DNA from 4 places in the Caballeronia sp. SL1002 genome. Region 1 is predicted to be linked to each of the others. Evidence: predicted binding sites of a transcription regulator. Region 1 holds the regulator's gene; each other region holds the start of a gene.
What was found. The regulator LexA, encoded in region 1, represses DNA repair genes until DNA is damaged. The targets are predictions, from matches to a motif close to ACTGTATNNNNATACAGT.

Region 1 (7,427 bases):
GACCAGCTTCCACGAAATCAAGTTGGTGCGACGGAAGATCGCGGAATAATGCGCATCGCCCGCGCCGTGCTGATACGTGACGACAAACGTGTTGACGTCGCGATAGGCCGCCGCGGTTTGCGGCGGCGGCTTTTGCGCTTCATCGGCGTGGGTCGCGGGAGACGCCGGAGCGGGTGCGTTGGCCGGGGCGGCGGACGCATCCGGTGACGCGGCGACCGGCGGCGGCGGGCGCTCGCCAGGATTCCCTTGCGGCGGGATGCCGTTGAGAATCGCGGCCACGCCGTCAGGCGTGGCGTAGGAATCGACCAGCGGCCCGACTAGCGCCGCACCGATCATCGCGCCGATCACCGCCAGCGGATTCCCGCTTTTTTGAATATCCAGACGGCGCGTCAGCAGTCCGGACACTTGCTCCTTGAGACTGTCGCGCAGCGCGGGGAAATCGACGTACTGATTCACGGTTGCGGCGTCGCGCGCGTCGGCCGCGCGCTTCACGCGATCCAGCACGATATACGGCGACGCGTACAACAGCGCACATGCCGCGGCGACAACGATGAGTACAAGCGTGACGAGAACGGACTTACGGGTACGGGTCATACGGTCGAGCGCCTTTTCTGATTACCAGGGTCCCTGAATGGACCGCATTCGTGCGCGTTTGATCCCGGAAATTGCGTTTGTCCTTTCTCGCCGCGGTCGAGCCGAAGTCGAGCCGAAGTCCATCAGGCGAAAAGCCCACCCTCGACACCGGCACGTTCTTCGTCGATACAACGGTCGATCATGCGCGACACCTCGTCGATATTGCCGACCATGATGACGCGCGATTCCCCGCGATAGATCCGCACCGGCGCGCGCCGTTCCGCCTGTGCATGCACCGACGAACTCAATGAAACGCGCGCAAACGCCGGTTGGCGTGAGGGCAGCGCCGGCAATTCATCGAACAGGCCGGGCGTGGCCGACGCGACGTCTGCGGCAGCTGTTCGCAGCTTGCACGACATAAGTGAACGCAAGTGACGCAGGCGGCCAAACTGACGGAAGGGCAACAAACGGGCGAATCGTTCCATGATGTTTCTCCAGACAATAGGACACACCGCGGCGCGCCGCGAGTGCGGCCGCCGTCTTGCAATATCGATTTGATGGATTGCGCCGCCCGGATCAGCCGTGCTGGTCCGAACCCGCGCTATTTAGAACTCGCCGGATCGAATCAAACCGACCGCGATTCCTTCCAGCGCAAACTCCGCGCTGCCCGACGCAACGAAGATATTTTCGTAATCCGGGTTTTCGGCGATCAGCTCGACACCGTCCTTGCGCCGTTTCCAGCGCTTGACCGTGACGTCGTCGCCGATTCGCGCGACCACGATCTGCCCGTCTTTCGCTTCGGTCTTTTTCTGCACGGCGAGCAGGTCGCCGTCGAAAATGCCCGCGTCGCGCATGGAAAGACCGCGCACCTTGAGCAAATAGTCCGGACGGCTCGAAAAGAGCGCCGGGTCGCACATATAGGTCTGCGCGATATGTTCCTGCGCGAGGATCGGACTGCCCGCCGCGACGCGCCCGACAAGCGGCAACGACAACTGCATGATGCTGGCGTGCGGCAGCGTGAACTGGTGCGGCGCGTCCTCCATGTTGCCCGTAAGCAGACGAATACCGCGCGACGCACCCGCCGCCAGTTCGATCACACCCTTGCGCGCCAAGGCACGCAAATGCTCTTCGGCGGAGTTCGCGGAACTAAAACCCAGCTCGGCGGCAATCTCGGCGCGCGTCGGCGGAAAACCGGTGCGCTCGATGGCGCGCTGGATCAGTTCGAACACCTCTTGCTGCCGCGCGGTTAGTTTGCTCATTTTTGTCACTGGCAAGGCCTCTGGTGCACTGTATGGATGGACAGGTGACTGTATTTTTATACAGTATCTCGCGCATTTCAAGCTTTACTTGAAGTTCGGCGTGCAAGCCTCGCGAGCAAGGGTTTTCGCGCCTTATTTTGATCGCTCGAACATCGGTTTTCGTGCCGCAACGCCGCGCCCAGCCGTCATTACCACTTTTGAGTATTAAAAAATGAAGAACAATTATTTTTAATAATGAAAGCCCGTCGATAGACTCGCTCCATCAACTCACAACGACGGAGAACGGGGAATGCTTAGTCTGAAAACGGGTTTCGGGGCGCGGTCGCGGCGACTGCTGGCAACGTTGGTGCTGGGTGCGGCGACGGGCGCGGGAATGATCGCGCAGGCGCATGCGGATACGTCGTTCCTGAACGTTTCCTACGATCCGACCCGCGAGTTGTATCAGGATTTCAATCAGGCGTTTGCAAAGAAGTGGAAAGCCGAAACGGGCGAAACCGTGACCTTCAAGCAGTCGCACGGTGGCTCGGGCGGACAGGCGCGCGCCGTTCTGGACGGGCTCCAGGCGGACGTCGTGACACTTGCGCTGGCGTACGACATCGACGCGCTGGCGGGCAAGGGGCTCGTCAACGCCGACTGGCAAAAGCGGCTGCCGGACAACGCGTCGCCTTATACGTCGACGATCGTGTTCCTCGTGCGCAAGGGCAATCCGAAGCAGATCAAGGACTGGAACGATCTGGCGAAATCGGGGGTGTCGATTGTCACGCCGAACCCGAAGACCTCGGGCGGCGCGCGCTGGAATTATCTGGCGGCGTGGGCGTACGCGCTGCACCAGCCGAACGGCAACGAGCAGAAGGCGAAGGAATTCGTGTCGGCGCTCTATAAGAATGCCGGCGTGCTGGATTCCGGCGCGCGCGGCGCGACGACGAGTTTCGTGCAGCGCGGTCAGGGCGATGTGCTGATCGCGTGGGAAAACGAGGCGTTTTTGTCGCTGAAAGAATTTGGCTCTGACAAATTCGAGATCGTGGTGCCGTCGGTGAGCATTCTGGCCGAGCCGCCGGTCGCGGTGGTGGACAAGGTCGTCGATCGTCATGGCACGCGCAAGCTGGCCGAAGCGTATCTGCAATATCTGTATAGCGAGGAAGGGCAGGAAATCGCGGCGCGCAATTTCTATCGCCCGCGCTCCAGCAAAGTGCCGGCCGCGCTCACGAAGCAGTTTCCGAAGCTGAAGCTCTATACGGTCGACGATACGTTCGGCGGCTGGACCAAGGCGCAGAAAACGCATTTCGCCGATGGCGGCGTGTTCGATTCGATCTATCAGCCGCAGTAAATCATTGCGCGGGTGAGTCGTGTGTGCGATGCCCGCGCCGCGTCTAGAATCGCCTGACCGAAGCATCGAAAGAATAGCAGTGCCCATAAGCGGCTCGACCGCACATAACGACGCCGCCGCGACGCTGCTGTATTTCGCGGCGGTGACCCCTCAGCGCTCTACGTGCCAGGCATTCACGCACGGCGGGCGCGCTGGAACAGGATGAACGAAGCATGACGACGTTGACTTTCCGCAAGCCGAGCGCGCTGCCCGGCTTCGGCCTGACGCTCGGCATCACGCTGGCTTACTTGAGCCTCGTGGTGCTGATTCCGCTCGCGGCGACTTTCGCCAAAACGGCCACGCTCGACTGGGCGCAGTTCGTGCGCGCGGTTACTTCGCCGCGCGTGGTCGCGTCGTATCGGCTCACGTTTACCGCGGCGCTCGGTGGCGCGCTGATCAACGCCGTGTTCGGCTTTCTGGTCGCGTGGGTGCTTGTGCGTTATGAGTTTCCGTTCAAGCGCGTGGTGGATGCCGTCGTCGATCTGCCGTTCGCGCTGCCGACCTCGGTCGCCGGCATCTCGCTCGCGGCCGTGTACGCGACCAACGGGTGGATCGGCCAGTATCTCGCGCCGCTCGGCATCAAGGTCGCGTTCACGCCGCTCGGCGTGCTCGTGGCGCTGACGTTTATCGGCCTGCCGTTCGTCGTCCGCACGGTGCAGCCGGTGCTCGAAGACTTCGAGCGCGAGCAGGAAGAGGCGGCCGCGTGCCTCGGCGCGACGCGCTGGCTCACGTTCCGGCGCGTCGTGCTGCCCTCGCTTTTCCCCGCGCTTCTGACCGGTTTCGCGCTCGCGTTCGCGCGGGCGCTCGGCGAATACGGCTCGGTGATCTTTATCGCCGGCAACGTGCCGATGAAGTCCGAGATCACGTCGCTGCTCATCATCACGAAGCTCGAACAGTACGACTACGCGGGCGCTACGGCGATCGCGGTCGTGATGCTGTGCGTCTCGTTCCTGATGCTGCTCCTGATCAACACGCTGCAATGGTTCCTGCAACGGCGCACGAGCCGTGGCGGCGCCGGGCCGGCCGCGCCTGCGGTTGCGGGTTCGCTGCATGTCGAAGGGAGCCGCCCATGAGTTCGCCGGATCAGAAAGCCGTCGCCCCGCTCGGGACCGCGCGAGCGGGCCGTGAAGTGCATACGCTCAATCCCGTCACCGAGCCGCGCGCCGTGCGCTGGGTGCTGACCGGCGTGGCGCTCATGTTTCTCGCGCTGTTCCTCGTGGTGCCGCTCGCCGCCGTGTTCGTGCAGGCGTTCAGCAAGGGCGTCGAGTATTACTTCGAGTCGTTGAAGGACCCGGACGCGTGGTCGGCGATCAAGCTCACGTTAATCACCGCCGCCATCGCCGTGCCGCTGAATGTCGTGTTCGGGCTGGCGGCGTCGTGGTGTATCGCGAAGTTCGAGTTTCGCGGCAAGGCGCTGTTGACGACGTTGATCGACTTGCCGTTTTCGGTGTCGCCGGTGATTTCCGGATTGATCTATGTGTTGATGTTCGGCGCGCAGGGATGGTTCGGACCGTGGCTCCTCGATCACAACGTGCAGATCATTTTCGCCGTGCCGGGGATCGTGCTCGCCACTATTTTCGTCACGTTCCCGTTCGTCGCGCGCGAACTGATTCCGCTGATGCAGGCGCAGGGCAACGACGAGGAAGAAGCCGCACACGTGCTCGGCGCTTCCGGCTGGCAGATCTTTCGACGCGTCACGCTGCCTAATGTGAAGTGGGGGCTGCTGTATGGCGTGATTCTCTGTAACGCGCGCGCGATGGGCGAGTTTGGCGCGGTGTCCGTGGTGTCGGGACATATCCGCGGACAGACCGACACGATGCCGCTTCACGTCGAGATTCTCTACAACGAGTACAACTTTTCCGCGGCTTTTGCGGTGGCTTCGTTATTGGCGTTGTTGGCCCTCGTTACGCTCGGGCTTAAGTTGCTTGCTGAGCGGAGGATGTCGGCGGCTGCGCAGGGTTGAGGTTGGTTTGGTTGCTTGGCGCTTTCTGGGAACTTGCACGGGTTTGGTTTGCTGGCGCCGTTGCTTTTGTCGTTTAGCGCTTCTTGGGAACCTGCTTTCGTGTAGGTTTATTAGCACGCCGCTATGCGCGGCAGCAGTCACTTTCTTTGGCTAGCTGCAAAGAAAGTAACCAAAGAAAGCAGCACGAGATTCGGCGCCGTGGAGCGGCTTGAGGGTGGGTGGGTTACACCGTCTGATGCTCGGGCGCTTCTTGGGAACCTGCTTTCGTGTAGGTTTATTAGCACGCCGCTGTGCGCGGCAGCAGTCACTTTCTTTGGCTAGCTGCAAAGAAAGTAACCAAAGAAAGCAGCACGAGATTCGGCGCCGTGGAGCGGCTTCAGGGTTGGCGGGGTAAACCGTCTGATGCTCGGGTGCTTCTTGGGAACCTGCTTTCGTGTAGGTTTATTAGCACGCCGCTGTGCGCGGCAGCAGTCACTTTCTTTGCTGCTGCAAAGAAAGTAACCAAAGAAAGCAGCGTGACCGTCTAAGCGTCCACCACGAACGGTTTCCCGGAGTGGTGCGCAAGCTGACTCGGCCATCGCACCGCACAACAAAGTGGAGCCGCTCATTCATCCCGGCAGGCACAAAGTGCCTGCCGGCGGGGCAGAACCAGAACCGACGGTTTTTAGATGTGCCCGTCGTCCTCGCGAAGCGAGGATGGAACTGACAGGAGCTGTGCCAATACGTGTGAGTGCGTGGCGACCGAATCAGCTTGCGCGCCTATCCGTGTGGTTATGAGAGGTGGACACTTAGACGGATAAGCTGCTTTCTTTGCTTACTTTCTTTGCAGCAGCAAAGAAAGTGAGTCCCGCCCCGGACAGGGGCAGAGCTAATAGACGTACACGAAAGCAAGTTCCCAGGAAGCACAGGCAAACACGAGCAGAGCGCGAGCAAGCCAAAACGGTCCGCCCCGGACAGGGGCATCGCTAATAGACGTACACGAAAGCAAGTTCCCAGGAAGCACAGGCAAACAAAAGCAGAGCGCGAGCAAGCCAAAACGGTCCGCCCCGGACAGGGGCAAAGCTGATAGACGTACACGAAAGCAAGTTCCCAGGAAGCGCAGGCAAACACGAGCAGAGCGCGAGCAAGCCAAAACGGTCCGCCCCGGACAGGGGCATCGCTAATAGACGTACACGAAGACAAGTTTCCAGATAAGCACGAGCGCATCAGACGGTGTAAACACCCCACGAAACGCCAGTGCAAAGCATCGATTGAGAAAAAAGGCAAACCCATGAGCATCATCGTCCGCAATCTGCAAAAGCGCTTCGGCGATTTCACCGCCCTCGACAATGTGTCGCTCGACTTCCCTTCGGGCGAACTGGTCGCGCTCCTCGGCCCCTCGGGCTGCGGCAAGACCACGTTGCTACGCGTGATCGCGGGCCTGGAATACGCCGACGCGGGCCAGGTCGTGCTGAACGGCGAAGACGTGGCGACCGTCGGCGCGCGTGAACGTCAAGTCGGCTTCGTGTTCCAGCACTACGCGCTGTTCCGCCACATGACGGTCTTCGAAAACGTCGCCTTCGGCCTGCGCGTAAAGCCGCGCCGCGAACGTCCGACCGAAGCGGTGATCCGCGAGAAAGTCCACGAACTACTCAGACTCGTGCAACTCGACTGGCTCGCGCAACGCTTCCCGTCGGAATTGTCCGGCGGTCAGCGCCAACGTATCGCGCTCGCTCGCGCGCTCGCGGTCGAACCGAAAGTGCTGTTGCTCGACGAACCGTTCGGCGCGCTCGACGCCAAGGTCCGCAAGGAACTGCGCAGCTGGCTGCGGCGTCTGCACGACGACCTGCATATTTCGACCATCTTCGTCACGCACGATCAGGAAGAAGCGCTGGAAGTGGCGGACCGGATCGTCGTGCTCAATCGCGGACACGTCGAGCAAGTGGGCAGCCCGCAGGATGTCTACGATCACCCGCAAACGTCGTTCGTCTACGAATTCCTCGGCGCGGCCAACCGGCTGCGCGGCAATGTCGATGCAAACGGCTTCGTCGCGACCGGCGCGGACAAGGCCATCGCCGTGGAAGCGTCGTTCGCCGGCCCCGCGCTCGCCTACGTTCGACCGCACGATCTGACGCTGTATCCGCGCGATTCGCGTGAAACGGGGCATCGCGACGGCATCGTGGTCGGCGTGCGGCGCATCGTGCCGCTCGGCGGATCGGTCAGGGTGGAACTGGAAAGCGCGGAAGGCAGCGTGCTCGAAGCCGAACTCGACCGCGAAACGTGGCGC
Region 2 (7,427 bases), 1.2 Mb from region 1:
TGCGCCCTTCAACCGTAGCCATGAATCGTCTCCTGATTTTGATATTCGAATGCGGTCGGCGTGTGGTGTTGACCGTGCATCGATTATTGGAGCGAAAACTTACGGCGTTCTGACGCGCGGTTCGCGGCCCGGATTAAGCTAAAAGCGTCGATATTTTCGCTTATTCGCGTAACGTCCCTTCATTGTGTCGTTTTCGCCGCGTAACGGGTGTCTTTGAGAAATCGTGCGGGAGGGCGATGCGCCGTAAGCTCAGGGTTAATCCCCGGCAGGATAAACCCGCTGCAAACCCACGCGGACGAGCGTTCCGGCCCTGCGTGGCGTTTCGCTGTACACGTGATCGTCGATGTCGAGGGTGCCGCCATGCATGCTCGCGATCTCGCGGACGATCGCAAGTCCGAGTCCGCTGCCGTCGCCTTCGCGCCCGAGAATCCGGTAAAAGCGCTCGACCACGCGCTCGCGTTCGGCGGGCGGAATACCGAGGCCCGTGTCTTCCACTTCGAGATAAACCACGCGCGAGTTCGTTTCGTCCGTCCGTACGCGGACCGTGATCCGGCCGCCGGCGGGCGTGTAGCGGATGGCGTTGTCGATGAGATTCGACAGCATTTCGCGCAGCATCACCGTGTTGCCCTCGACTTCGACCGGATACGCGGGTTCTTCGTAGCCGATGTCCATCTGCTTGGCGAGCGCGGGCTGCACCCAGTCGCGCACCGCGAAGCGCGCCAGATCGGTCAGTTCGACGCGCGAGAAAACCTGGCCGCTCGCCCGGTTTTCGGCGCGGGCGAGGGCGAGCAATTGTGTGACGAGCCGCGCGGCATGTTCGGAACTGGTCGCGATCTGTTCGAGCGAGCGGTGTACTTCCGCCGGCGCGTCCTGCCGCAACGCAAGCTCCGCCTGCATCCGCAAGCCGGCGAGCGGCGTTTTCATCTGATGCGCGGCGTCGGCGATAAACCGCTTCTGCAACTCCATGTTCTGCGCGAGCCGCGTCAATAGATCGTTGAACGACGCCACCAACGGCGCGATTTCGGGCGGCGCGCGCCCGGCTTCGAGCGGCGAGAGATCGTCCGGACGACGCGCGCGGATGTTCGATTGCAACGCGTGCAGCGGCGCGAGACCGCGCGAGAGTCCGAACCAGACCAGCACGATCGCGAGCGGCAGGATCACGAACTGCGGCAGGATCACGCCCTTGATGATGTCGTTGGCAAGCTGGCTGCGTTTGTCGAGCGTCTCGGCTACCTGCACGAGCACGGGCTGGACGGCGGCGCGGCCCGGCGTGGCGGCGGACGCCGCGAGCGTCGGCATGTCGACTGTCGTGTAGGCCACGCGGATATCGTTGCCGCGCAGCACGTCGTCCCGAAATTCGACGAGGCCCGGCTGAGGACGGTCGTCGTCGTGCGGCAGCGGCATGTCGCGGTCGCCGCTCACCAGTTCGCCGCGCGTGCCGAGCACCTGGAAAAACACGCTATCGACGTTATCCGCCCGCAGGAAATCGCGCGTTGCGTCGGGCAAGCGAAGCTCGGCGACGCCGTTTATCGGCTGAATCTGGCGCGCGAGCACGTAGGCATCGGCTTCGAGCGCGCGGTCGAACGGCCCGTTCGCGATCGACTTGGCGACCAGATACGTGACCGCGATGCTCATCGGCCAGAGCAGCAAAAGCGGCGCGAGCATCCAGTCGAGGATTTCGCCGAACAGCGAGCGCGGATGCGGCGCGCTGTCCGGCTCCAGTTCGTCGGGCGGCGCGAACGGATTGGCGTAGCGCGCGTCGCGGGTGGCGTCGGGATCGGCGGACGGCGAACGGGGCGCGGCCGCGCGCTCGGGGGAAGCGGGCGACGCCATGAGCGGTCTACTTATAGTGAGGGCTGGCGGGGAGCGGTTCGGGCGCCGGGCTTTCGGTCACGGCTGGTGCGTTCGCCGCCGCTTTTTCGAGGCTGTAGCCGAGGCCGCGCACGGTCATGATGCGCGCGCCGCCCGGTTCGATTTTCTTGCGCAGCCGGTGGACATAGACTTCGATCGCGTTGTTGCTGACTTCCTCGCCCCACTCGCACAGGTGGTTGACGAGTTGCTCCTTGGAGACGAGCCGGCCGACGCGCTGGAGCAGCACTTCCAGCACGCCAAGTTCGCGCGCGGACAATTCGATCACCTGCTCGTTGATATAGGCAATTCGGCCGACCTGATCGAACGACAGCGCGCCGTGCCGCACGACGGTCGGACCGCCGCCCGCGCCGCGCCGCGTGAGCGCGCGCACGCGGGCTTCGAGTTCGTTGAGCGCGAACGGTTTCGCCATGTAGTCGTCGGCGCCGAGGTCGAGGCCTTTCACCCGCTCGTCCACGCTGTCGGCGGCTGTCAGGATGAGGACGGGCATCTGCGAATTGCGGGCGCGCAGGCGTCGCAGGACTTCTAGGCCTGACATGAGCGGCAGGCCGAGATCGAGGATCAGCAGGTCGAAAGTCTGCATCGAAAGGGCGCTATCGGCCTCGACGCCGTGCTTCACGTGATCGACGGCGTATCCCGATTGGCGGAGTGATCGAATGAGGCCGTCCGCGAGTATGCTGTCGTCTTCGGCAATGAGGATTCGCATCGTAGTGTGCGCAAAAGGCATTGCCGGCACCGCATTTCGCCCGGCGCGGCGGTCTCCAGGTGTTCTCGTGGTTTTCACGCGGTTCGCGAGGCGCATTAAAATGCAGCGCCCCGACAATCGGGCTTGCAAAAACCACTGTTTTTTTATACAGTGTCTGAATTCAGTGCGCTGGATGGGCCGAAGCCCGCGCGCACGCCTCGGACGCCGTTCATCATAGCAAAGGACGATTCATGGAAGAAAGCAAGAAAGGCCCGGCTGGCATGACTCCGGAAAAGAGCAAGGCGCTGGCTGCCGCGCTTTCCCAGATCGAAAAGCAGTTCGGCAAAGGGTCGATCATGCGTCTCGGCGCGGGCGAAGTGGTCGAGGATATTCAAGTGGTGTCCACCGGCTCGCTCGGGCTGGATATCGCGCTGGGCGTCGGTGGTTTGCCGCGCGGGCGTGTCGTGGAAATCTACGGTCCGGAATCGTCGGGCAAGACCACGCTGACGCTGCAAGTGATCGCGGAAATGCAGAAGATCGGCGGCACGGCGGCGTTTATCGACGCGGAACACGCGCTCGACGTCCAGTACGCGCAAAAGCTCGGCGTGAACGCGTCGGACCTGCTGATTTCGCAGCCGGACACGGGTGAGCAGGCGCTGGAAATCGCAGATGCGCTGGTGCGTTCGGGCTCGATCGACATGATCGTGATCGACTCGGTTGCGGCGCTCGTGCCGAAGGCTGAAATCGAAGGCGAAATGGGCGACTCGCTGCCGGGCTTGCAGGCTCGTCTGATGTCGCAGGCGCTGCGCAAGTTGACCGGCACGATCAAGCGCACGAACTGCCTGGTGATCTTCATCAACCAGATCCGCATGAAGATCGGCGTGATGTTCGGTAATCCGGAAACCACCACGGGCGGTAACGCGCTGAAGTTCTACGCGTCGGTGCGTCTCGATATTCGCCGTATCGGTTCGATCAAGAAGAACGACGAAGTGATCGGCAACGAAACGCGCGTGAAGGTCGTGAAAAACAAGGTTTCGCCGCCGTTCCGCGAGGCGATCTTCGACATTCTGTATGGCGAAGGCATCTCGCGTCAGGGCGAAATCATCGACCTCGGCGTGCAGGCGAAACTCGTCGACAAGGCGGGCGCCTGGTACAGCTACAACGGCGAGCGGATTGGTCAGGGCAAGGACAACGCGCGTGAATTCCTGCGCGAAAATCCCGAGATGGCGCGTGAAATCGAGAACAAGATTCGCGAGTCGCTCGGCGTCAATGCAATGGCCGAGGCGTTCGCGCCGGGCGTCGAAGTTGCGGACGAAGAGTAAGAGCGAGATAGCGGACGATCATGCGCAAGAGCCGGTTTGGGTCATCGAAAGTCGGCGGTAGCTTTAGCCGCCGTGATGACCGGAACCGCACATCGAGCGACGGTGACGGTGACGGTGACGGTGAGGCGAGCGCAGGCAGCTCTGCGGAAGCTGGAGCCGAAACCGAAACTGGCGATCGTTACGAACGAAGCAGCGAAAGAACGTATCCGAAATCGGGGGGCTTCTCGCGTAGTTCAGCGGGAAATTCCTTCGGGCGTTCTTCGGGTAGCTCTTCGGGTAGCTCTTCGGGTAGCTCATTTGGAAAACGCGCCGGCACAGAGCGATCTGTGCCGGCGCGTCGCATTTCTGGCGACGCGTTCGCGCGCGACGAATCAGGCGGGCGCACCTTTGGGCGGGATGGCGCACTTGGCGCGGCTCGGCACGCGGGAAACGCCGGCGCTCCTGCAAATCTCGTGGAAGGCGATGCAGATGCCAATGTCCGTCCGGAAACCAGTGCGGAAAAGCTGGCGAGAAACGAGCGATTGGAACGCGCCCGAAAGATGGTCAGCGAAGAGCTGAGCCTAAAGGCCCAACCCGCGACCGCGACCGCTCGCGCGCCACGAAGCGCGTCGCCGCACGAAGGCATGGCCCACGCCAATCCTTTCGACGAAGCCGACCCGTTCGAGCCCTTCGAACAATGCGCGCCCGCCCCGGAAGCACAACCGCCCGACGCCGAGCCCGAATTTGTCGAAGCTGTTTATAGCCGTTCTGCCCCGGGCCGCCGCAAGGCGCCGAGCGCCCGGGACGTGAATCCCGAAGCCAAGGCCAGCAAGCGTCCGCAGCGATCGCTGAAAGGTCGCGCGCTCGGTTATTTATCGCGTCGCGAATACAGTCGTGTTGAACTTTCGCGCAAGCTCGTGCCATTTGTCGAGGAAGCCGATTCGCTGGAAACGCTCCTCGATACGCTCGAACGCGAGGGCTGGCTGTCGAACGAACGGTTTGTCGAAAGTATCGTGCACAGGCGCGCCGGGCGGATGGGCGCAAGCCGGATCGTCAATGAACTTAAGCGGCACGCAGTGGGCGATACGTTGATCGAGGAAGTCGGCGTGAAGTTGCAGCAGACGGATCTCGCGCGCGCCCACGCGGTCTGGAGCAAAAAGTTCGGTCAGCCGCCCACAACTTCGGCCGAGCGCGCGAAGCAGGGCAGGTTCCTGGCGGCGCGGGGTTTTTCGAGCGGCGTGATCGTCAAAGTGCTCAAGGGCGGCGGCGAAGACGAGTTCGACGAATAGCCAGTCGGCCTCTCGTCCAAAGGCTTCCGGCCGCATTCAATCCCGTATGTCAGGACGCCGCGCGCCGCGTCGAAACCATGTTTCGAGCGTTGTCGCAGGCTTCCGTCTGCGACACTCTTCCGGGCGCACAACGCGCCGTAAGCCGTCGCGCATCAAACCCGCTCCAGCGACAAATACTCAGTATGCTAAAATTTAAGGGTTTTCCGATTCCGGCCTTCCATCCTGCATGCCGCTTACTCCAACCGTTTCCCGACAATTGCGCCACCGTCGCGCGATTCGGCTGGAAGCTTTCGAGCGCGAAGACGGTCTGTGGGACATCGAAGCCTGTCTAACCGATGAAAAGCCGCGCGATGTTCACCTCGCGTCGGGCGTCCGGCCTCTTGGCCTGCCGATCCATGAACTCTGGCTGCGCATCACCATCGACCGCAAGCTCACCATCGTCGACGCCAACGCGTCCTCGGAATGGGCGCCCTATGGCGGTCTCTGTGCAGCGTCGAATTCTGCCTACCGCGCGCTCGTCGGACTCAATCTCCTCCAAAATTTTCGCCGCGACGTCACTCGCCTTCTGGCGGGTACCGTCGGTTGCACGCATCTCACCGAGTTGTGCGCTGTCTTGCCGACAGCCGCAATCCAGGCATTTGCGGGCGAGGTCTGGGACACGAACAGCGGTGGTCCTGGCGGGGAGCGGGGTACTCAGTCCGAATCTCCCGATAAACCACCTTTTCAGCTTGGCCGATGCAACGCGTTGCGTTTCGATGGCGAAGCGGTCAGGCAGTTTTATCCGCGATGGTTTGCGAACGAGCGAGACGAGCGAGACGAGCGTAAGGCGAATGCGGAGAACGTAGAGAACTCGGGCGAGAAAACCTGACGAACCGCGGCTAACACGGAACATGCACGGAACAAGCCAGAAATCGGCCCGATCAGGCCAAGAATCTGCAAGAAAGAATCTGAAAAGAATCTGAAGAAACAAGCGGTTCAAGAAAACACGAAGTTCTATCCAACTCTCAGACTGAAGGAATCACGCATGAAGATTCACGAGTACCAGGGTAAGGAAATCCTGCGGAAGTTCGGCGTCGCGGTCCCGCGCGGCAAGCCCGTGTTCTCGGTGGATGATGCGGTCAAGGCCGCGGAAGAGCTGGGCGGCCCGATATGGGTCGTCAAGGCGCAAATTCATGCTGGCGGCCGCGGTAAGGGCGGCGGCGTGAAGGTTGCGAAGTCGCTGGAGCAGGTTCGCGAATACTCGAACCAGATCCTCGGCATGCAGCTCGTCACCCACCAGACCGGCCCTGAAGGCCAGAAGGTGAACCGCCTGCTCATCGAGGAAGGCGCGGACATCAAGAAGGAACTGTACATCGGCCTGGTGCTCGACCGTGTCTCGCAAAAAGTCGTCGTGATGGCGTCGAGCGAAGGCGGCATGGACATTGAGGAAGTCGCGGAAAAGACGCCGGAACTGCTGCACAAGTTCCCCGTCGACCCGGCAACCGGCCTGCAAGATGCGGACGCGGACGACCTCGCCCGCAAGATCGGCATTCCCGACGCATCGCTGCCGCAAGCGCGCGCCATCCTGCAAGGTCTGTACAAGGCTTTCTGGGAAACGGACGCCTCGCTCGCGGAAATCAACCCGCTGATCGTCACCGGCGACGGCAAGGTGATCGCGCTCGACGCCAAGTTCAACTTCGACGCGAACGCGCTGTTCCGTCACCCGGACATCGTCGCGTATCGCGATGTGGACGAAGAAGATCCGGCTGAAGTGGAAGCGTCGAAGTTCGATCTCGCGTACATCTCGCTCGACGGCAATATCGGCTGTCTCGTGAACGGCGCGGGTCTGGCAATGGCGACGATGGACACCATCAAGCTCTTCGGCGGCGAGCCGGCGAACTTCCTGGACGTCGGCGGCGGCGCGACGACCGAAAAGGTCACGGAAGCCTTCAAGATCATGTTGAAGAACCCGGGCCTGAAGGCGATCCTGGTCAACATTTTCGGCGGCATCATGCGCTGCGACGTGATCGCGGAAGGCGTGATCGCGGCGTCGAAGGCCGTGTCGCTGAAGGTGCCGCTCGTCGTGCGCATGAAGGGCACGAACGAGGACCTCGGCAAGAAGATGCTGGCGGATTCGGGTCTCCCGATCATCGCGGCTGACAGCATGGAAGAAGCCGCGCAGAAGGTGGTTGCGGCCGCCGTTGGCAAGTAAGCGCTTTACCCTGCGTAAAGCGGTTACGAGCGTTCCATAAGATACGAATGGCGGCGTTTTTCCGCGCGCCCGAGACATCGGGCGCGGGCGGG
Region 3 (7,427 bases), 540 kb from region 1:
CCGCACGGCGGCGGCGCGGAAATCACCTGGCGCAATCCGCAACTCATCGCCGCGCTTGCGGGCGTGGCGGTGTGCGTGGCGACGCGGCGGCCGCTAGTGACGATCGGCGCGGCGCTTGCCGTGTTCTTCTTCTGGCAATTGGTAGTGATCGCCTAGGAGCGGCGACGATAAAGCACTCAAGTTCCCGGCGCGAGTGCCGTAATAAGAGTCGAATGGCCCCGTCTACTCGGGTGCCGAAAGTATTTGCCGATCCCGATGTTAATTCGGGACGGAACCGGGAACACACATGGGTCAAATCACCCTCAATTTGCGGGAAGAGACGATCGATTCGCTGAAACGCGATTTCGAGTCGTTCATTCGTCTGTCGCTCAAATTCGATCCGCAGTTCATCACGCCGTCGTTCGAGGATTTCCTGCGCGCGAAGCTGCTCGACAATCCAACGCCGCTCACCGAGCAGGCCGTGCAGCGCATGCTGCAAAACGGCCAGTACGCGTGGGCAAAACGCGCGCTCGACAAGGAATTTCCGGAGGTCGTGGAGATTCTGATCGGTCAGGCGGCGGAACACGGTTTCAGTTTTGCGGTGCGGTCCGACTGGAAGGCTGAGGATCTGGTGAAGGCATCGCGAGCGTGGGCGACGGCGATCGTGACGGAGGCGAAGGGCGACGAGTCGCAGATAGATGCGTTGGCGGCGCAGATGAAGGCGGCGGCGATGGACATTACCGAGGTCGAGGCGAAGATGCAGACGCCGGCGTGGCGGCTTGCGGATTCGTTGCGGCAGCGCGTCTACGAGACGAAGATCGCGGTCGAGCATAGTGTGGGATCGAATGCGCGGGAGAAGCTGGGCGAATTGCGATGTTTGTTGCGTCTGGGCATCTTCCACGGTTCGATCCAGAAGCAGGAAGCGCAGCAAGTGCTGGAATATTTGCGCTCGCTGAAGCCGGATTTGTTCATAGAAGAACCCTACGACGGCTTCACGCGCTTCGCGTCCTGGCTCCGCGCGATCTTCGCGCCCCCGGCGCGAACGCCGAAACCATCGCGCGCGCAGCGATAAAGAAAGAGAAGCAAACGGCACAAGCGCCAGGCCCGGAAAGCCCCAACGTCCGAGCGCAGCGAGGATGGAACTGACAGGCGCTGTGCCAATTCGAATAACTGCGCGATATCCGAATCGGCTTGCGCGCCTATCCGCGAAATTATGAGTGGTGGACACTTGGGCGGATAAGCTGCTTTCTTTGGTTACTTTCTTTGGTTACTTTCTTTGCAGCTAGCCAAAGAAAGTGACTGCCGCCCCGCACAGGGGCATCGCTAATAGATCAAAAAGAAAGCAAGTTTCCCGGCAGCGCAAAAAGACAGTCACTCCCACATCTTCTTAAGCCGCGCAGCGATATCGACCTTGGCCCGCGCGGCAGCAGCAAGCCCCGAAGCAGTAGGCGGCCCGCCGCGCAAAACAACAGGCCAAGCGGCAGCATCAAACCGCGCCAAAAGCTCCGCAGGAATAAACCGCGTCCGCGAAGCCCAAACATGCCGATCCCCGAGATGCGCCTGATTGTGCACATAAAACCGCTGCGGCGTAACGATGTGCAGATCCTCCTTGGCGCGCGTCATCGCGACATATAAAAGCCGCCGTTCCTCGTCGATCTCAGCTTCGCTACCGGTCCCGAGATCCGAAGGAATACACCCATCGACGCCATTCATCACGAACACATTGCGCCACTCTTGCCCCTTGGCCGAATGGATGGTCGAGAGAATCAAATAATCCTCGTCGATCAACGGAACACCGGATTCATCACTCGTGGCATCGGGCGGATCGAGCGTGAGTTCGGTCAGAAACCGCTCGCGCGTCGGGTAAGTGGACGCGATGCTTTCCATCTGCAGCACGTCGCCGTGGCGGATCGCGGCGTCTTCGTGATTGCGCTCCAGGTGCGGCTCGTACCAGCGCCGGATCATCTCGAATTCAGCGGGCCAGCCGCTCTCGCGGCCGCACACTTTCGCCATCATCGCGACGAACTGCGGCCAGTCCTCGCTCGCGCGCGCCGGCGCGGCAAATCCGGCGAGCGCGCGCGCAGTGTCTCCCGCCGCGACCTGATCGAGCACGCGGCCCGCGATCGCCGGCCCGACGCCCGGCAGCAGTTGCACGACACGAAACCCGGCCACGCGATCCCGCGGATTTTCCGCCCAGCGCAGCACCGCGAGCACGTCTTTGACGTGCACCGAGTCCAGAAACTTCAGGCCGCCGAACTTCACGAAAGGAATATTGCGCCGCGTCAGTTCAATCTCGAGCGCCGCGCTGTGATGCGCGGTGCGAAACAGCACGGCTTGCGACTTGAGCGTCATGCCGCCCTCGCGCGCTTCGAGCACCTGCTCGACGATATAGCGCGCCTGATCGGCTTCATCGGCGACGGTGACGATGCGCGGCTTCTGCGCCGACGCCTTGTCGGTCCACAAATTCTTCGTGAACCGCTCGGCGGCCAGTCCGATCACCGCGTTCGACGCTTCCAGAATGGGCTGCGTCGACCGGTAGTTGCGTTCTAGCGTCACGCATCGCGCGGGGGGATCGAAGTGAGCCGGGAAATCGAGAATGTTGCGCACCGTCGCGCCGCGAAACGAGTAGATCGACTGTGCGTCGTCGCCGACCACCGTCAGGCCGCGCCCGTCCGGTTTCATCGCGAGCAGGATGGACGCCTGCAGACGGTTGGTGTCCTGATATTCATCCACGAGAACGTGGTCGAAACGGTTCGACAAGTCCGCCGCGATCTCGGGCTCGGCGGCGAGATGCGACCAGTAGAGCAGCAGATCGTCGTAATCGAGCACGCTTTGCGCCTGTTTTGCGTTCACGTAAGCGGCGAACAGCGCGCGAAGATCGGCTTCCCATTCGCGGCACCACGGAAACGCCTGATCGAGCACGGTGGCGAGCGACGCGCCCGTGTTCACCACGCGCGAATAAATCGCAAAACACGTGGATTTGGCCGGAAAACGCTTTTCTTTCGCCGACAACCCGAGTTCGTGCCGCACGAGATTCATCAGATCGGCGGAATCCTCGCGGTCGTTGATGGTGAACGACGGCGACAAGCCGACGAGATCGGCGTAATCGCGCAGCAAACGCGCGCCGATGCCGTGAAACGTGCCCGACCATTGCAGCCCTTGCGCGATCGCGGCCTTCGAGCCGAGCGCGTTGATCGCGATGCGCGTCACGCGGCGCGTCATTTCCTGCGCGGCGCGGCGTGAAAATGTGAGCAGCAAGATGCGATGCGGATCGGCGCCCTTCACCAGCAAATGCGCGACGCGGTGTGCCAACGTGTTGGTCTTGCCCGACCCCGCGCCCGCGATCACGAGCAGCGGCCCGCCGATCCGGTCCGCCTCGTCCGCGCCGAACTCGACGGCCTCGCGCTGGGCATCGTTGAGCTTCGAGAGATAGGGGAAATCGGCGGGAGCGGGTCGGTTGAGCGTCAGCACGGGTGGCTTCGAGGGAAAGGTGACGCACACTGTATATCCATACAACCCGCGTGTGCAAGTCCTTGGCGCGGCAGGCTTTTGGCCCTAAAAACGAAACGGCCCGCACGGGCGAACCGGGCGGGCAATCGGCGTTCGTTTTGCAGCGTTCAAGCGGACTGCAACGGCTTACTGGGCTTTCTTCGCGTTCTTCAGATTCGCATCGGCGGCGGCTTCGTTCGCTTCCGATTGCGATTCGGTCTTCTTCTTGTCGGCCTTAGCCTGGGCGACGTCGGCGTCCTTGTCGGCTTGCGCCTGCTTCTTCGCGGCCTTCTTGTCGGCGTGCGTCATCGGCGCGGCGGTGCTCGACGATTGTGCGAACGCAGCGCCCGCGGCCGTGGCGAATACGCCGGCCAGAAGCAACGCGCTGAGTTTTTTGCTGGTCGATGTCATGTTGGTGCTCTTCTATTCGAGTGTTATTGGCATGCTGCACGGGTTGCTGCACGGGTTGCTGCACGGGTTGCTGCACGGGTTGCTGCACGGCAAGCTGGACGAAGCTCCATGCCTCGTCCAGAGACGGCTATCAATGTTCCAGCGTCGGGTGATCCGGGCCGTTCGGCTCGGCAGCCTTCAGTTCGGCGGTCGCGGCTTGCTTGTCGGCCTTGCGGTTGATCTTGGCGTTGCTCAGTTCTTCCTTGTACTGCGCCTTCGCCTGTTTGTTGGCGGCGTTGCGCGCGTCCTTCGAAGCCTTCTTCGATGCCTTGTATTCCGCGTTCGCCTGTGCGTTCGCGTTGCGCTTCTGAACCAGCGGGTCCGTCGGCGCGGGCGCGACCAGGTTCTGCGGCGGCGGCGTCACGCCCGGCGCGCCCTGCACTTGCGCGGACATCTGGCCGGCGTCGGCGCCGGGAGTGGCCGGTGTCTGCGCGAAAGCCGCAGTGGAGATGGCGATAAAAGCAGTGGTGCCCAACAGCAGGTTTCGAACTTGAGTCATCTGTAGTTCCTTTTCCGGTTTGTCTTTGATCCGCGAGCGAGCCGCAATTCAACGCGATGCCGTAGTACTTCTAGCGTCTTGCGGGCTGCCCGCCTTCTTCGAGTTGAGAACGACCGGGACTGCATCGATCATAAGGATTGACCCGCCGCTCGCCTGTCAGTTCGCGAAAACCAGTCATTGTTACCGAAGGTTTCATTTCCTGACATTTGGGAAAATCAAAGTTCACGCAAGCGGCAGTGCGCCGTCGGTACAGCACGGCGCATGCCCGCGTGGCTTATCATGGCGATCTTGCGGCGCGATGCGCGGGATTCGTCCAGTGTCCGCCGCCGCTTCGGGCATCCGCCCGCGCGCCTTCCTGACCCCCAAGAAAACTCCGCCATGCCGCAACTCGAATTCGCCCTGACCGGCGACTACGTCGAACTTCACAATCTGCTGAAACTGATGGGCCTCGCCGACAGCGGCGGCTCGGCCAAGGCGCGCGTCGCAATGGGCGACGTGAAAGTCGACGGCCGCGTCGAATTGCGCAAGACGTGCAAGATCCGCGCGGGCCAGACCGTGATGCTCGATGGATCGAAGATCAAGGTGCTCAAGCCGGCTTGAGCCTCGGTCAGCGATCGCGCGGGCGCATCGGGCAGAGATTCGCCATCGGTGGTAACGTCCCTCAACCGTCGACGCCCGGCCGCTGTTGCGCCGCTTCGGCGGCGTTTGCATCCTCTCGTATCGTTAGATTCAGCCCCGAAGTTCGTTTCAGGCGCGCCGCCCTACAGCCGCTCGCGCCCTCTCGTTTTTCCCTTGCTGGCAAACCGGCGCTCCTCGCCCGAGCGCTCACTCGTCCAGCAAGCCAATCACGCTCAATGCCCCAAAAGGAGCCTCTCCATGTTCAAGACGCTAGGTTATTCCGCCGAATCCGCCGACGCGCCGCTCGGCCCGTACTCGTTCGATCGCCGCGACACTGGCGCGCATGACGTTCGCATCGACATTCTGTATTGCGGCGTCTGTCACTCGGACCTGCACACGGCGCGCAACGAATGGCAGAACGCGGTGTATCCGGTCGTGCCGGGTCACGAGATCGTCGGCCGGGTGGTCGAAGTCGGCGCGGAAGTGACGAAGTTCAAGGTCGGCCAGCTCGCGGGCGTCGGCTGCATGGTCGATTCGTGCCGCACGTGCGCCAGTTGCAAGGAAGGCCTCGAACAATATTGCGAAGGTCCGGAAGGCTTTGTCGGCACGTACAACGCGCCGGACAAGCACACCGGCAAAATGACGATGGGCGGCTATTCGAAGTCGATCGTCGTCGATGAAGCCTTTACGCTTCAAATTCCCGAGAACCTCGAACTCGCCGCCGTCGCGCCGCTGTTGTGCGCGGGCATCACGACGTATTCGCCGCTGCGCCACTGGAACGTGCAGCCGGGGCAGAAAGTCGGGATCGTCGGGCTGGGCGGCCTCGGCCACATGGGCGTGAAGCTCGCGGCGGCGTTCGGCGCGCATGTCGTGCTGTTCACGACGTCGCCGAGCAAGATCGAGGACGGCAAGCGTCTCGGCGCGCACGAAGTGGTGGTGTCGAAGGACGCGGACCAGATGGCGCAGCACGCGAACAGCTTCGATTACATCCTGAACACGGTCGCGGCGTCGCACAACCTCGACCAGTTCGTCACGCTGCTCAAGCGCGACGGCACGATGACGCTGGTCGGCGCGCCCGAGCATCCGCATCCGTCGCCGCAGATCTTCCCGTTCATCTTCAAGCGCCGGTCGCTGGCCGGTTCGCTGATCGGCGGGATCGCGGAAACGCAGGAAATGCTCGACTTCTGCGGCAAGCACGGCATTACGTCTGACATCGAGATTATCCCGATGGACCAGATCAACACGGCCTACGAGCGCATGCTGAAGAGCGACGTGAAGTACCGTTTCGTCATCGACATGGCGACGCTCAAGCAATAAGCTAGTCGTCTTTCGTTCCAATTTCGGTTTCATTTCAGTTGCTGGAACGAGCGGGCGGTGCGGAACCTGAAACGGTTTCCCGCACCGCCCGTTGCTTTTGCTCCACGCGTTCCGCGCTTTTATTCCAGTCCGAAAACGCGGCGGCTGCACGGGTATCCTTTCCGGCGCGCCCGCCTCTCAACCGAATTCATCATGCAATCCGGCTTTATCCGTCCGGCCAACGCGCCGCCAAGCTTGACCCGCCACGCCGTCGATACCGCGCGGCTCGCCGCCCCGCTCGCCATCGCCCAGCTTTCGCAAATGGCGATGGGCGTGACCGACACCATCCTGCTCGGCTCGCTCGGCCCCGATGCGCTCGCGGCGGGCGGTCTCGGCGCGAACCTGTTCTTCGTCGTCGTGACGCTGCTGCAGGGCGTGCTGACCTCGGTGAGCGTGTCCGTGTCGCATGCGCGCGGCGCGAATGCCGAACATCGCGTGCCGCATATCTACTGGACCGGGTTGCTGCTGTCCGTGCTGCTCGCGGTGCCCGCCTTCGCGCTCCTGAGCTACGCCGAAGCCATCCTGCTCGCGTTCAACGAGCCCGCGACGCTCGCGAGGAATGTCGGCGAATACTGCGCGGTGCTGCGCTGGGGCGCGCCGGGAAGCCTGATCGGCATCGGGATGATGCGCGCGTTCCTGCCCGCGATCGGCGCGGCGAAGCGGCTGTTGTGGGTGTCGATTGCGGGCGTGTTCGTGAACGGTTTCCTGAACTACGGGCTGATCCACGGGGCTTACGGGCTGCCGCGCATCGGCTTTCTCGGCTCGGCGGCGGCCACGTCGATCACCGTCTGGCTCACGGCGTTCGCGCTCGTCGCGTTCTTGCATCTGCGGCCGCGCTACCGGCATTTCGTCACCGCAGCACGCGTGCAGATGCCGCTCATGGGCGAACTGTTCGGCATCGGCTGGCCGGTCGCCATCACCTACGGCGTCGAATCGACGCTCTAACTCGCCACCGGCATGACGGTCGGCCTGCTCGGCGAAGCGCCGCTCGCGGCGCATCAGATCGCGCTGAACGTGGCGTCGGTGGCGTTCATGG
Region 4 (7,427 bases), on a different contig from region 1:
GGTCTGGAGAAGGCGAAGCCGACGCGCGCGATGGGCGCGTAAGATATGGTAAGCATCGCTTACAAAATGACACCCCAGTCATCGTGCGCTTTGCGTAGAGTGACATTCAACGATCATCCCGCGTCGATTACCGCGCCGGATGATTTTTAAATGACGGGCCAGGAACGCCGCGTGCTTAAGCCTTCGCGCTGATGCAATTGTTCCTGTGACTCGGTCACATCGTTAAAAGGGGAGTCTTATGAAGAAGAACCGAATCGTTGCTGCTGTACTGTGCGCGAGCGTCGCGCTTTCTACCGCTGCCTTCGCGCAAGGCGGCCCGGATCAGCAGCATGGCGGTGAACATGGTCAGCAAGGCCCGCATGGTCAGCAAGGCCCGCAAGGTCAGCAAGGTCAGCAAATGCACGGCGGGCAGCCGGGCCATGGTCCGCAAGGCGGTCCGAGCGCGGCCAATCACGGCGGCGATCACCACGACAACAGCCATCCGCCGATGCAGGCACAAGGCGGCCCGCACGGCCCCGGTCCCGGCGACGGCCCGGATCATGGCGAATGGCGCAAGGGTGACCGCGTGCCGCGCGACTATCGCGACCGCCAGTATGTGGTGGACGACTGGCGCGGCTACGGCTTGCGCCAGCCGCCGCGTGGTTATCAATGGGTCGGCGTAGGCGGCGATTACCTGCTGGTCGCGGCGGCCTCGGGCATCATCGCGCAGATCGTGCTTGCGCGGTAAATTGGCGTAAGCGCGGCTATCTGAATGCGGCGCTGAGTTGAAACGCTCGTCGGTTGAGTTCTCTCAACCGTTTTGCTCGCACCGGCCTTCGCGCCGGTGTTTCTTTTTGTGATGTTGCCTGGTCATGTCGCTCATTCGGGCGCGACCGCGCGCACCAGTCGCGCGAGGCTTTTCAACGCAGCAGCCGGCGTGTCCTCGAACTGCGCGCCGACGATCGCACCATCCACCGCCACCGCGAGCGCCTGCGCGTCGGCGCGAGCCGTTCGCGAGGAAGCGGGCAGCAAAGTACGGATTGCGTCGGTCATATCCTGTTTGTGGCGGCGCGAAATATCGACGGCATCCGGCACCGTCGCGCCCACTTCCACAACTGCGTTGATGAACGCGCAACCGCGAAACGCGTCGCTGCCGAACCATTCCGCGAGCGCGGGTACGAGCGACGAAGGCCGCGCGCCATGGCGCTGCAACGCTTCGCGGAACCACGTCATCCAGCGCTCGTGCCGATACGCCAGAAACGCGACGATCAAATCGTTCTTGCTCGGAAAGTACCGATAGAACGTTTTCTTCGCGACACCCGATTCCGCGATCACCCGATCGATCCCGGTCGCGCGGATCCCGTCGCGGTAGAACAGGTCGTGCGCGGTGAGCAGGATGCGGTCGGGCGGCGCGAGGTCGGCGGTGTTTGTGTCGGAGGAAATAACGGATTCGGTAGCCATGTGCACGATTGTAGACAGGTCTGTCTCCGTGCGCTAGAGTGCGTCAGTAGACAAATCTGTCTACCTGTTGAAAATTCAGGAGGGTTCATGGAAAGCAAACCGCCGTTTCCGCCGTTCGATCTCGAATCCGCGAAACAGAAAGTCCGTCTTGCAGAAGACGGCTGGAACAGCCGCGATCCCAAGCGCGTTGCGCTGGCTTATAGCGAGGACACGCGCTGGCGTAACCGCGCGGAATTCGTGACCGGCCGCGCGGACGTGGAGCGCTTTCTCGAACGCAAGTGGGCGCGCGAACTGGATTACCGGCTCATCAAGGAACTGTGGGCTTTCACGGATGCGCGGATCGCCGTGCGTTTTGCCTATGAATGGCGCGACGATTCGGGGCACTGGTTTCGCAGTTACGGCAACGAGAACTGGGCGTTCAACGAGGCAGGGCTGATGACACACCGGCATGCGTCGATCAACGATTTACCGATTCAGGAAGCCGACCGGAAGTATCACTGGCCGCTCGGCCGCCGTCCCGACGATCACCCGGGTCTTTCCGATCTCGGCTTCTAGCAACTCGATGCGTCAGGCACCTGGCGGCGGCTCTTTCGCGAGGATGCGCGCGCGCTCGAGCGCGTCGACAATCGCGAGCAGTGTGCGTTCGCGCGACGCTTCATCGGTCTGACGCAGCGCGTACGAAGGGTGATATGTCGCGACCACCCACCGTCCCCCGTGCGTCGTCACGCGGTCAAGATAGCTCTGCAACCGTGCTTGCTTGCCGAACAGCGCGTTGAGCGCCGTTGCGCCGAGCGTCACGATCACGCGGGAGTCGATCGTCTCCAGTTCCTTTTCGAGCCAGTACGCACACGCGTCCACCTCGCGTTGCGCGGGCGTCTTGTGCAGACGCCGCTTGCCGCGCGGCTCCCACTTGAAATGCTTGACGGCATTGGTCAGATACACGTCGGCGCGCGGCAGTGATGCCCGCCGCAATGCGTCGTCGAGCAATTGGCCCGCCGGACCGACGAACGGCTCGCCTTTCAGGTCTTCGTGATCGCCGGGCTGCTCGCCGAGCAGCATGATGCGCGCGTCGCTGCGACCCACGCCGTGCACGGCCTGCGTCGCGTTCTTCCAGAGATCGCAACGCCGGCATGCATCGAGCGACGACGGCGCAGCGCGATTCGGCTGCGCCTGTTCGGCGTCGACCGCGATGGCTTTTCCTTCGAGCGCGCCGACTTCGCGCGTCTGCGCAAGCCGCTGCGCGCCGGTTCGCGCGTCGCTCACCATCTGCGGAATCAGCGCGCCTTCGGGCAAGCCTTTCCAGAAGCGCACGGGCATGTGCTGAGCGAGCGCCTGCTCGTTCAGCCGCGCCGGATTGAAGATGCTCTTGTAGTAGGTCAGCCAGAGCGATTCGGCTTCGTCGGGCGTGTCGGGCAGATGGTCGGCGGCCACCGAGCGGCGCTTTTCGAGCCGGAGCGCCTGGCCGTTCCACATGGCCGCGCCGTGCGGCGTGGTGATGAGCCAGGTCGATCGCCCCATGCGCTGCGTGAAATGCTCCGCGCCCCATTCGAGCACGTCGTGGTCCGGCGCGTACCACGCCACGTATTCCGGCGCGCCGAGTTCCGGCGGGCGCTGGCGAAATCGCACATAAGCGATCATGTCGTGCTGCGCGCGCCGCACCGCTTTGGCCATGCGATAAAGCCGCGCGCCGTCTTCGTCGGCGGCGGACGCGGTCGCGCGGTCGCCCGACGCCCAGCGCCACAACACTTTGTAGAGGAACCCCCAGCGCTGGGCGTCCCGAAAATGCGCGGCGTCGTTCAGCAGCGCGCCGAATTCCTTCGATACCCGCACCGACGCGCTTTCGACCGGCGCTCCACGCTGGATCGGGCCGGGGGGATCGAAGAGCGAAGGATCCAGCGTGTCGCCGTCCGGCACGCGCCATTCGATTTCTTCCGGCCGCGTTTTGCGTCCGAGCGCCTCTAATGCAGCCGTTCGCCACGCCTGAAAATCGTCCTGGATGGTGATGACTTCCATGGCGCGTTTGGGGCTAGAGCAGCGCGAGCTGTTGCGGCGCGGCGGCGAGCGCGCGTCGCAATTGCTCTGACGGCGTTTCACGCAGCGCGGGCCGGTAATCTTCCGTGACGACGAAAGGTTTGATTTTCGCCATGCCGCAGCGCAGCCGCGCGAGATCGGCGTAGCGAATGCGGCGCGAGCGGCGCAATTCCACGAGGCGTTTAGCGTTGCGCATGCCGATACCTGGCACGCGCGCGATCATGCGAACCGGCGCGCGGTTCACGTCCACGGGGAAATTTTCGCGATGGGACAGCGCCCAGGCCAGTTTCGGATCGACGTCGAGCGGCAGGTTGCCGGGGGTATCGAGCAGTTCGGCGACCGTAAAACCGTAACCGCGCAACAGAAAATCAGCCTGATACAGCCGATGCTCGCGCAATAGCGGCGGCGGCTGCAACGGCACCCCCGACGGGCTGTCCGGGATCGGGCTGAACGCCGAGTAATAAACGCGCTTCAGCCGATACGACCCATAAAGCGTTTCAGCGGTCGACAGAATAGTGCGATCGTCGGTTTCATCCGCGCCGACGATCATCTGCGTGCTTTGCCCGGCGGGCGCGAAGCGCGGTGCGCGCGGCTCGCTTTGCGCTTCTTCCTGCGCGAGCCGGATAGAACCCATCGCAAGTTTGATGGTGCGTCCGCTTTTTTCCGGCGCGAGCCGCTGCAAGCCGACTTCGGTCGGCAATTCGATATTCACGCTCAGCCGGTCGGCGTACCGGCCCGCCTGGGCGATCAGTTGCGGGTCTGCGTCGGGAATGGTTTTGAGATGAATGTAACCGCGAAACTGATGGTCTTCGCGCAGCGATCTCGCCACGCGCACGAGTTGCTCCATCGTGTAATTCGAAGAACGGATGATGCCCGAGCTGAGGAACAGGCCGTCTATATAGTTGCGCCGATAAAAATCGAGCGTGAGATCGACCACTTCTTCCGGCGTGAACCGCGCGCGCGGCACGTTGCTCGAACGCCGGTTCACACAGTATTGGCAGTCATACAGACAAAAATTGGTGAGCAGGATTTTCAGCAGCGACACGCAGCGCCCGTCCGGCGTGAAGCTGTGGCAAATGCCCGCGCCGGTGCTGGCGCCAAGCCCTTCGACCCCGCGCGATGAGCGCTTCGGCGCGCCGCCGCTTGCGCAGGACGCGTCGTATTTGGCTGCGTCGGCGAGGATTTCCAGCTTTTCGGGCAACTCCATAAATCCACCAATACTGTACATTTATACAGTATTCTACGTGTTCGGAACTGCAACGCAAGCTCGAAATGATGAGTTGGCCAAATGGTTCAAGTACGCCGGAATGTGCGCTTCAAGCGTCCAGAAAACGTCCATCCGCGCTTCCAGAAACGCTCGTCGCCGGGAAACGACACTCATGCTGCAATGCAATGTAAATCGCGCGAGCGTCTATGACTTGTCCATCGGGATGAGTACCGAGGCAGACGGTGTCCTCGGGATTCAGTGGTCGGCCGAACCGCACCGGAGCCTTATGGGACGGGCATTTTGCTCATTGGAAGCCGTTGCGGAGAGTAGAGACGCCCTTCAGGACGCGTTCTTTTTGATCGACTACGCTGAATCGAGATGCCGCGCCGACCGCGTGCGGCGACCCTTCGCGCTGGTCTACCCGCCGGCGCGCTTTGCTGGCTGCGACGATCTCGCGCCGGTCAACGCAACGCCCGCCGAGAACCGTCATGCGCCGACCGCCTTCCCACGATGATTCGTCCGCCGCGAACCTTTGGCCGCTCGAACGCCAAGCCGGCGCGCCGTCCGCGTCGGCGCAGGAAAATGAACGCAGTGGCGTCAGCAGCTTCGCTCAGGCGTCGAAGTGCTTCGTGCTTGCGTGGTCGGTCGTGGAATTGCCGTGGGAACTCGACGCCAGCAGCGACGTGCAGGAGGTCGCCGCCATCGTTGCGGCAAAAGCGCTGCTATTCGCGATCGTCGGATTTTCGCTGCGCGGTTCGCGGTTCGCGCGCTATGCGTTTCTCTTCGTCTGCCTGATGAGCGTGCTCGCCATGGCGCCCGAAATTCCTGGCGAATATGAGCGCTCGCGGCTGCTGGCGGCCCTGACGGCAGTCGAATGTATCGGCAAGCTCGCGGCGTTCGCCGCCGTCGCCCTCGACTTCCGGCGCGGCGTCTGACGCTTTTGGCGCCGCGTGCCTGTTTGTGCGAAACGCTTATGCCAAATGGTCGATTGTCGCGTGCATCGCGCTTGGTTAATATGGTCCGACGATGATGGCTCCCGAATCGCGCCTCACCGGTTCCCCCTGAGTTTGAATTGACCGATGTTCTCTTTGGAGATTGCCTGATGCTTCGAATCCGAGTGGTTTCCGTAGCGATAGCCGCATCGATCGGCCTCGCGCTCGCCTGGGCGCCGGTTGCAATGGCGCAGACGCCCGCCGCCGATACCGCTGCCTCCGTCGCTAAGCCGAGCAAGAAAGCTCAGCGCAAGGCGGCACGCGACAAGAAAAACGCGGAACTGAAGGAACTCGAGAAGAACGGCTATCAGCCGGGCGGCAGCCAGACCAACTACCCGCAAAATCTCCAGGACGCGCAGAAGAAGGTGGATGCGTCGAAAGCGAAGCCGGCGTCCGCGCCCTGATTCCAGCAGCATCCGCAAAGAACCGCCTTGCGCGGTTCTTCGCGGTGCGCTTTGAACGCTGAACTTGCACGCTCGATTTTCACGCTGAATGCGTACGCTAGACGCGCTCGCGCCGGCGCCGGAACGCCCACCATCCGGCGAGCACGGTAAAGGTCGCGACAATCACCACCATCAGCCAGAAGCCGTGACGGTTTTCGGCAAACGGAATCCCGCCCACGTTCATCCCGAAAAAGCCCGCGACGATATTGATCGGCAGCGCGAGCACGGTGACGAGCGTCAGGGTGAAGAGCGTCCGGTTGCTTTGTTCATCGAGACGCGTCGCGATTTCTTCCTGCAGCAGCTTGATTCGCTCGATCAACCCGGCGAGATCGCCGAGCACCAGCGAAAATTCCTCGGTCGCGTCGCGAAGATCCTGGACGTCGTGCAGTTGCAGCCAGCGCGGCGGCCGCGCCAGCAGGCGGAAAACCGAGCCGGGCTCCGGTGCGAGCAGTCGTTGAAGGCGCACCAGCACGCGTCGCATCGCGCCGAGGTCGGATCGGCTGGTGGGCGCGCGCATCGAGAGAAAGCGGTCTTCGATACCGTCCAGTTCGACGCTCGTGCGCCGGACGATTTGCACGAGCAATTCGGCCTGATCGCGCAGCAGATGCGTGAGCAGTTCGGCGGGCGAGCGAAATACTTCGCCGCGCCGCACGGATTCACGGAGCGTGTCGACCGATCGCAGCGGCTTCAGCCGCGCCGTCACCAGCAGTTTTTGATGGGTGTAGACCCAAAGCGTCGCGATCTCCGCGGGCGTCAGTTCGAAATTGAAGATGACATCGTTGATGACGGCGAGCAGTGCGCCTTCCTGATGCTCGATTCGCGTCGAATGTGAACCGTCGCGTAAGGTTTCGAAGAATGTTTCGGGCAGTCCGAGGTGCGTGCGGATCCAGCGTTCGCTCGAACTATTGGCGAGATCGAAATGGAGCCAAAGGAATTCATGGGCCGGCTCGGGCTGTGCCATCCATACCGCAGCGCCGTCCGAATCGATCGGCACGCCGCACTCGTCCCGGGTGAAACGAAAGCCGCAGACCAGCCCCGAAAAATCGGAGCCGTAACGAGGAAGGCCGGGGCTCGGCGAGTGGGCGGTGGGAGGCGTCATCGGCTTTTTGGTTGGGCGTTTGACGGGTATTTTCACATCGCCGCGCGCCGCGCGCACCCCTTTGCCCGTCCCGAAAAACATTTGACTCGGTCTGAGGAAACGAACACATTCTTGTCACATTCTGGCGATAACCTATCGCCACGCAAGGCGGTCTCCGCGGCCGATACGGCTCGGGCGCCTGGTGAATTCGGGGAGAAAAACGGTGGATGAGCGCG

Region 2: the regulator LexA is predicted to act here: its motif matches at 2,710-2,727, upstream of recA (recombinase RecA).
Region 3: the regulator LexA is predicted to act here: its motif matches at 3,479-3,496, upstream of AC3D25_RS11520 (ATP-dependent helicase).
Region 4: the regulator LexA is predicted to act here: its motif matches at 4,691-4,708, upstream of AC3D25_RS28995 (putative DNA modification/repair radical SAM protein).

The regions. Positions count from the first base shown of each region.
Region 1 is NZ_JBYMUW010000002.1:1,391,272-1,398,698, reverse strand. Features, by position in the region: gene AC3D25_RS09075 (DUF2939 domain-containing protein) at 1-594, opposite strand, end outside; gene AC3D25_RS09070 (hypothetical protein) at 717-1,058, opposite strand; gene lexA (transcriptional repressor LexA) at 1,179-1,832, opposite strand; gene AC3D25_RS09060 (sulfate ABC transporter substrate-binding protein) at 2,122-3,159, shown strand; gene cysT (sulfate ABC transporter permease subunit CysT) at 3,372-4,271, shown strand; gene cysW (sulfate ABC transporter permease subunit CysW) at 4,268-5,161, shown strand; gene AC3D25_RS09045 (sulfate/molybdate ABC transporter ATP-binding protein) at 6,432-7,427, shown strand, end outside.
Region 2 is NZ_JBYMUW010000002.1:237,549-244,975, forward strand. Features, by position in the region: gene AC3D25_RS04000 (MFS transporter) at 1-22, opposite strand, end outside; gene AC3D25_RS04005 (sensor histidine kinase) at 256-1,833, opposite strand; gene AC3D25_RS04010 (response regulator) at 1,841-2,575, opposite strand; gene recA (recombinase RecA) at 2,806-3,876, shown strand; gene recX (recombination regulator RecX) at 4,416-5,144, shown strand; gene AC3D25_RS04025 (DUF2889 domain-containing protein) at 5,371-6,012, shown strand; gene sucC (ADP-forming succinate--CoA ligase subunit beta) at 6,154-7,335, shown strand.
Region 3 is NZ_JBYMUW010000002.1:1,935,516-1,942,942, forward strand. Features, by position in the region: gene AC3D25_RS11510 (AzlD domain-containing protein) at 1-156, shown strand, start outside; gene AC3D25_RS11515 (DUF4088 family protein) at 287-1,051, shown strand; gene AC3D25_RS11520 (ATP-dependent helicase) at 1,351-3,450, opposite strand; gene AC3D25_RS11525 (hypothetical protein) at 3,616-3,879, opposite strand; gene AC3D25_RS11530 (hypothetical protein) at 4,010-4,417, opposite strand; gene AC3D25_RS11535 (RNA-binding S4 domain-containing protein) at 4,796-5,017, shown strand; gene AC3D25_RS11540 (NAD(P)-dependent alcohol dehydrogenase) at 5,294-6,352, shown strand; partial or broken gene AC3D25_RS11545 (MATE family efflux transporter) at 6,542-7,427, shown strand, end outside.
Region 4 is NZ_JBYMUW010000005.1:1,023,696-1,031,122, reverse strand. Features, by position in the region: gene pdxR (MocR-like pyridoxine biosynthesis transcription factor PdxR) at 1-42, shown strand, start outside; gene AC3D25_RS29015 (RcnB family protein) at 239-727, shown strand; gene AC3D25_RS29010 (TetR/AcrR family transcriptional regulator) at 859-1,440, opposite strand; gene AC3D25_RS29005 (nuclear transport factor 2 family protein) at 1,528-1,995, shown strand; gene AC3D25_RS29000 (UdgX family uracil-DNA binding protein) at 2,008-3,453, opposite strand; gene AC3D25_RS28995 (putative DNA modification/repair radical SAM protein) at 3,467-4,678, opposite strand; gene AC3D25_RS28990 (hypothetical protein) at 4,851-5,192, shown strand; gene AC3D25_RS28985 (hypothetical protein) at 5,167-5,613, shown strand; gene AC3D25_RS28980 (DUF4148 domain-containing protein) at 5,781-6,074, shown strand; gene AC3D25_RS28975 (transporter) at 6,172-7,212, opposite strand; gene AC3D25_RS28970 (hypothetical protein) at 7,415-7,427, shown strand, end outside.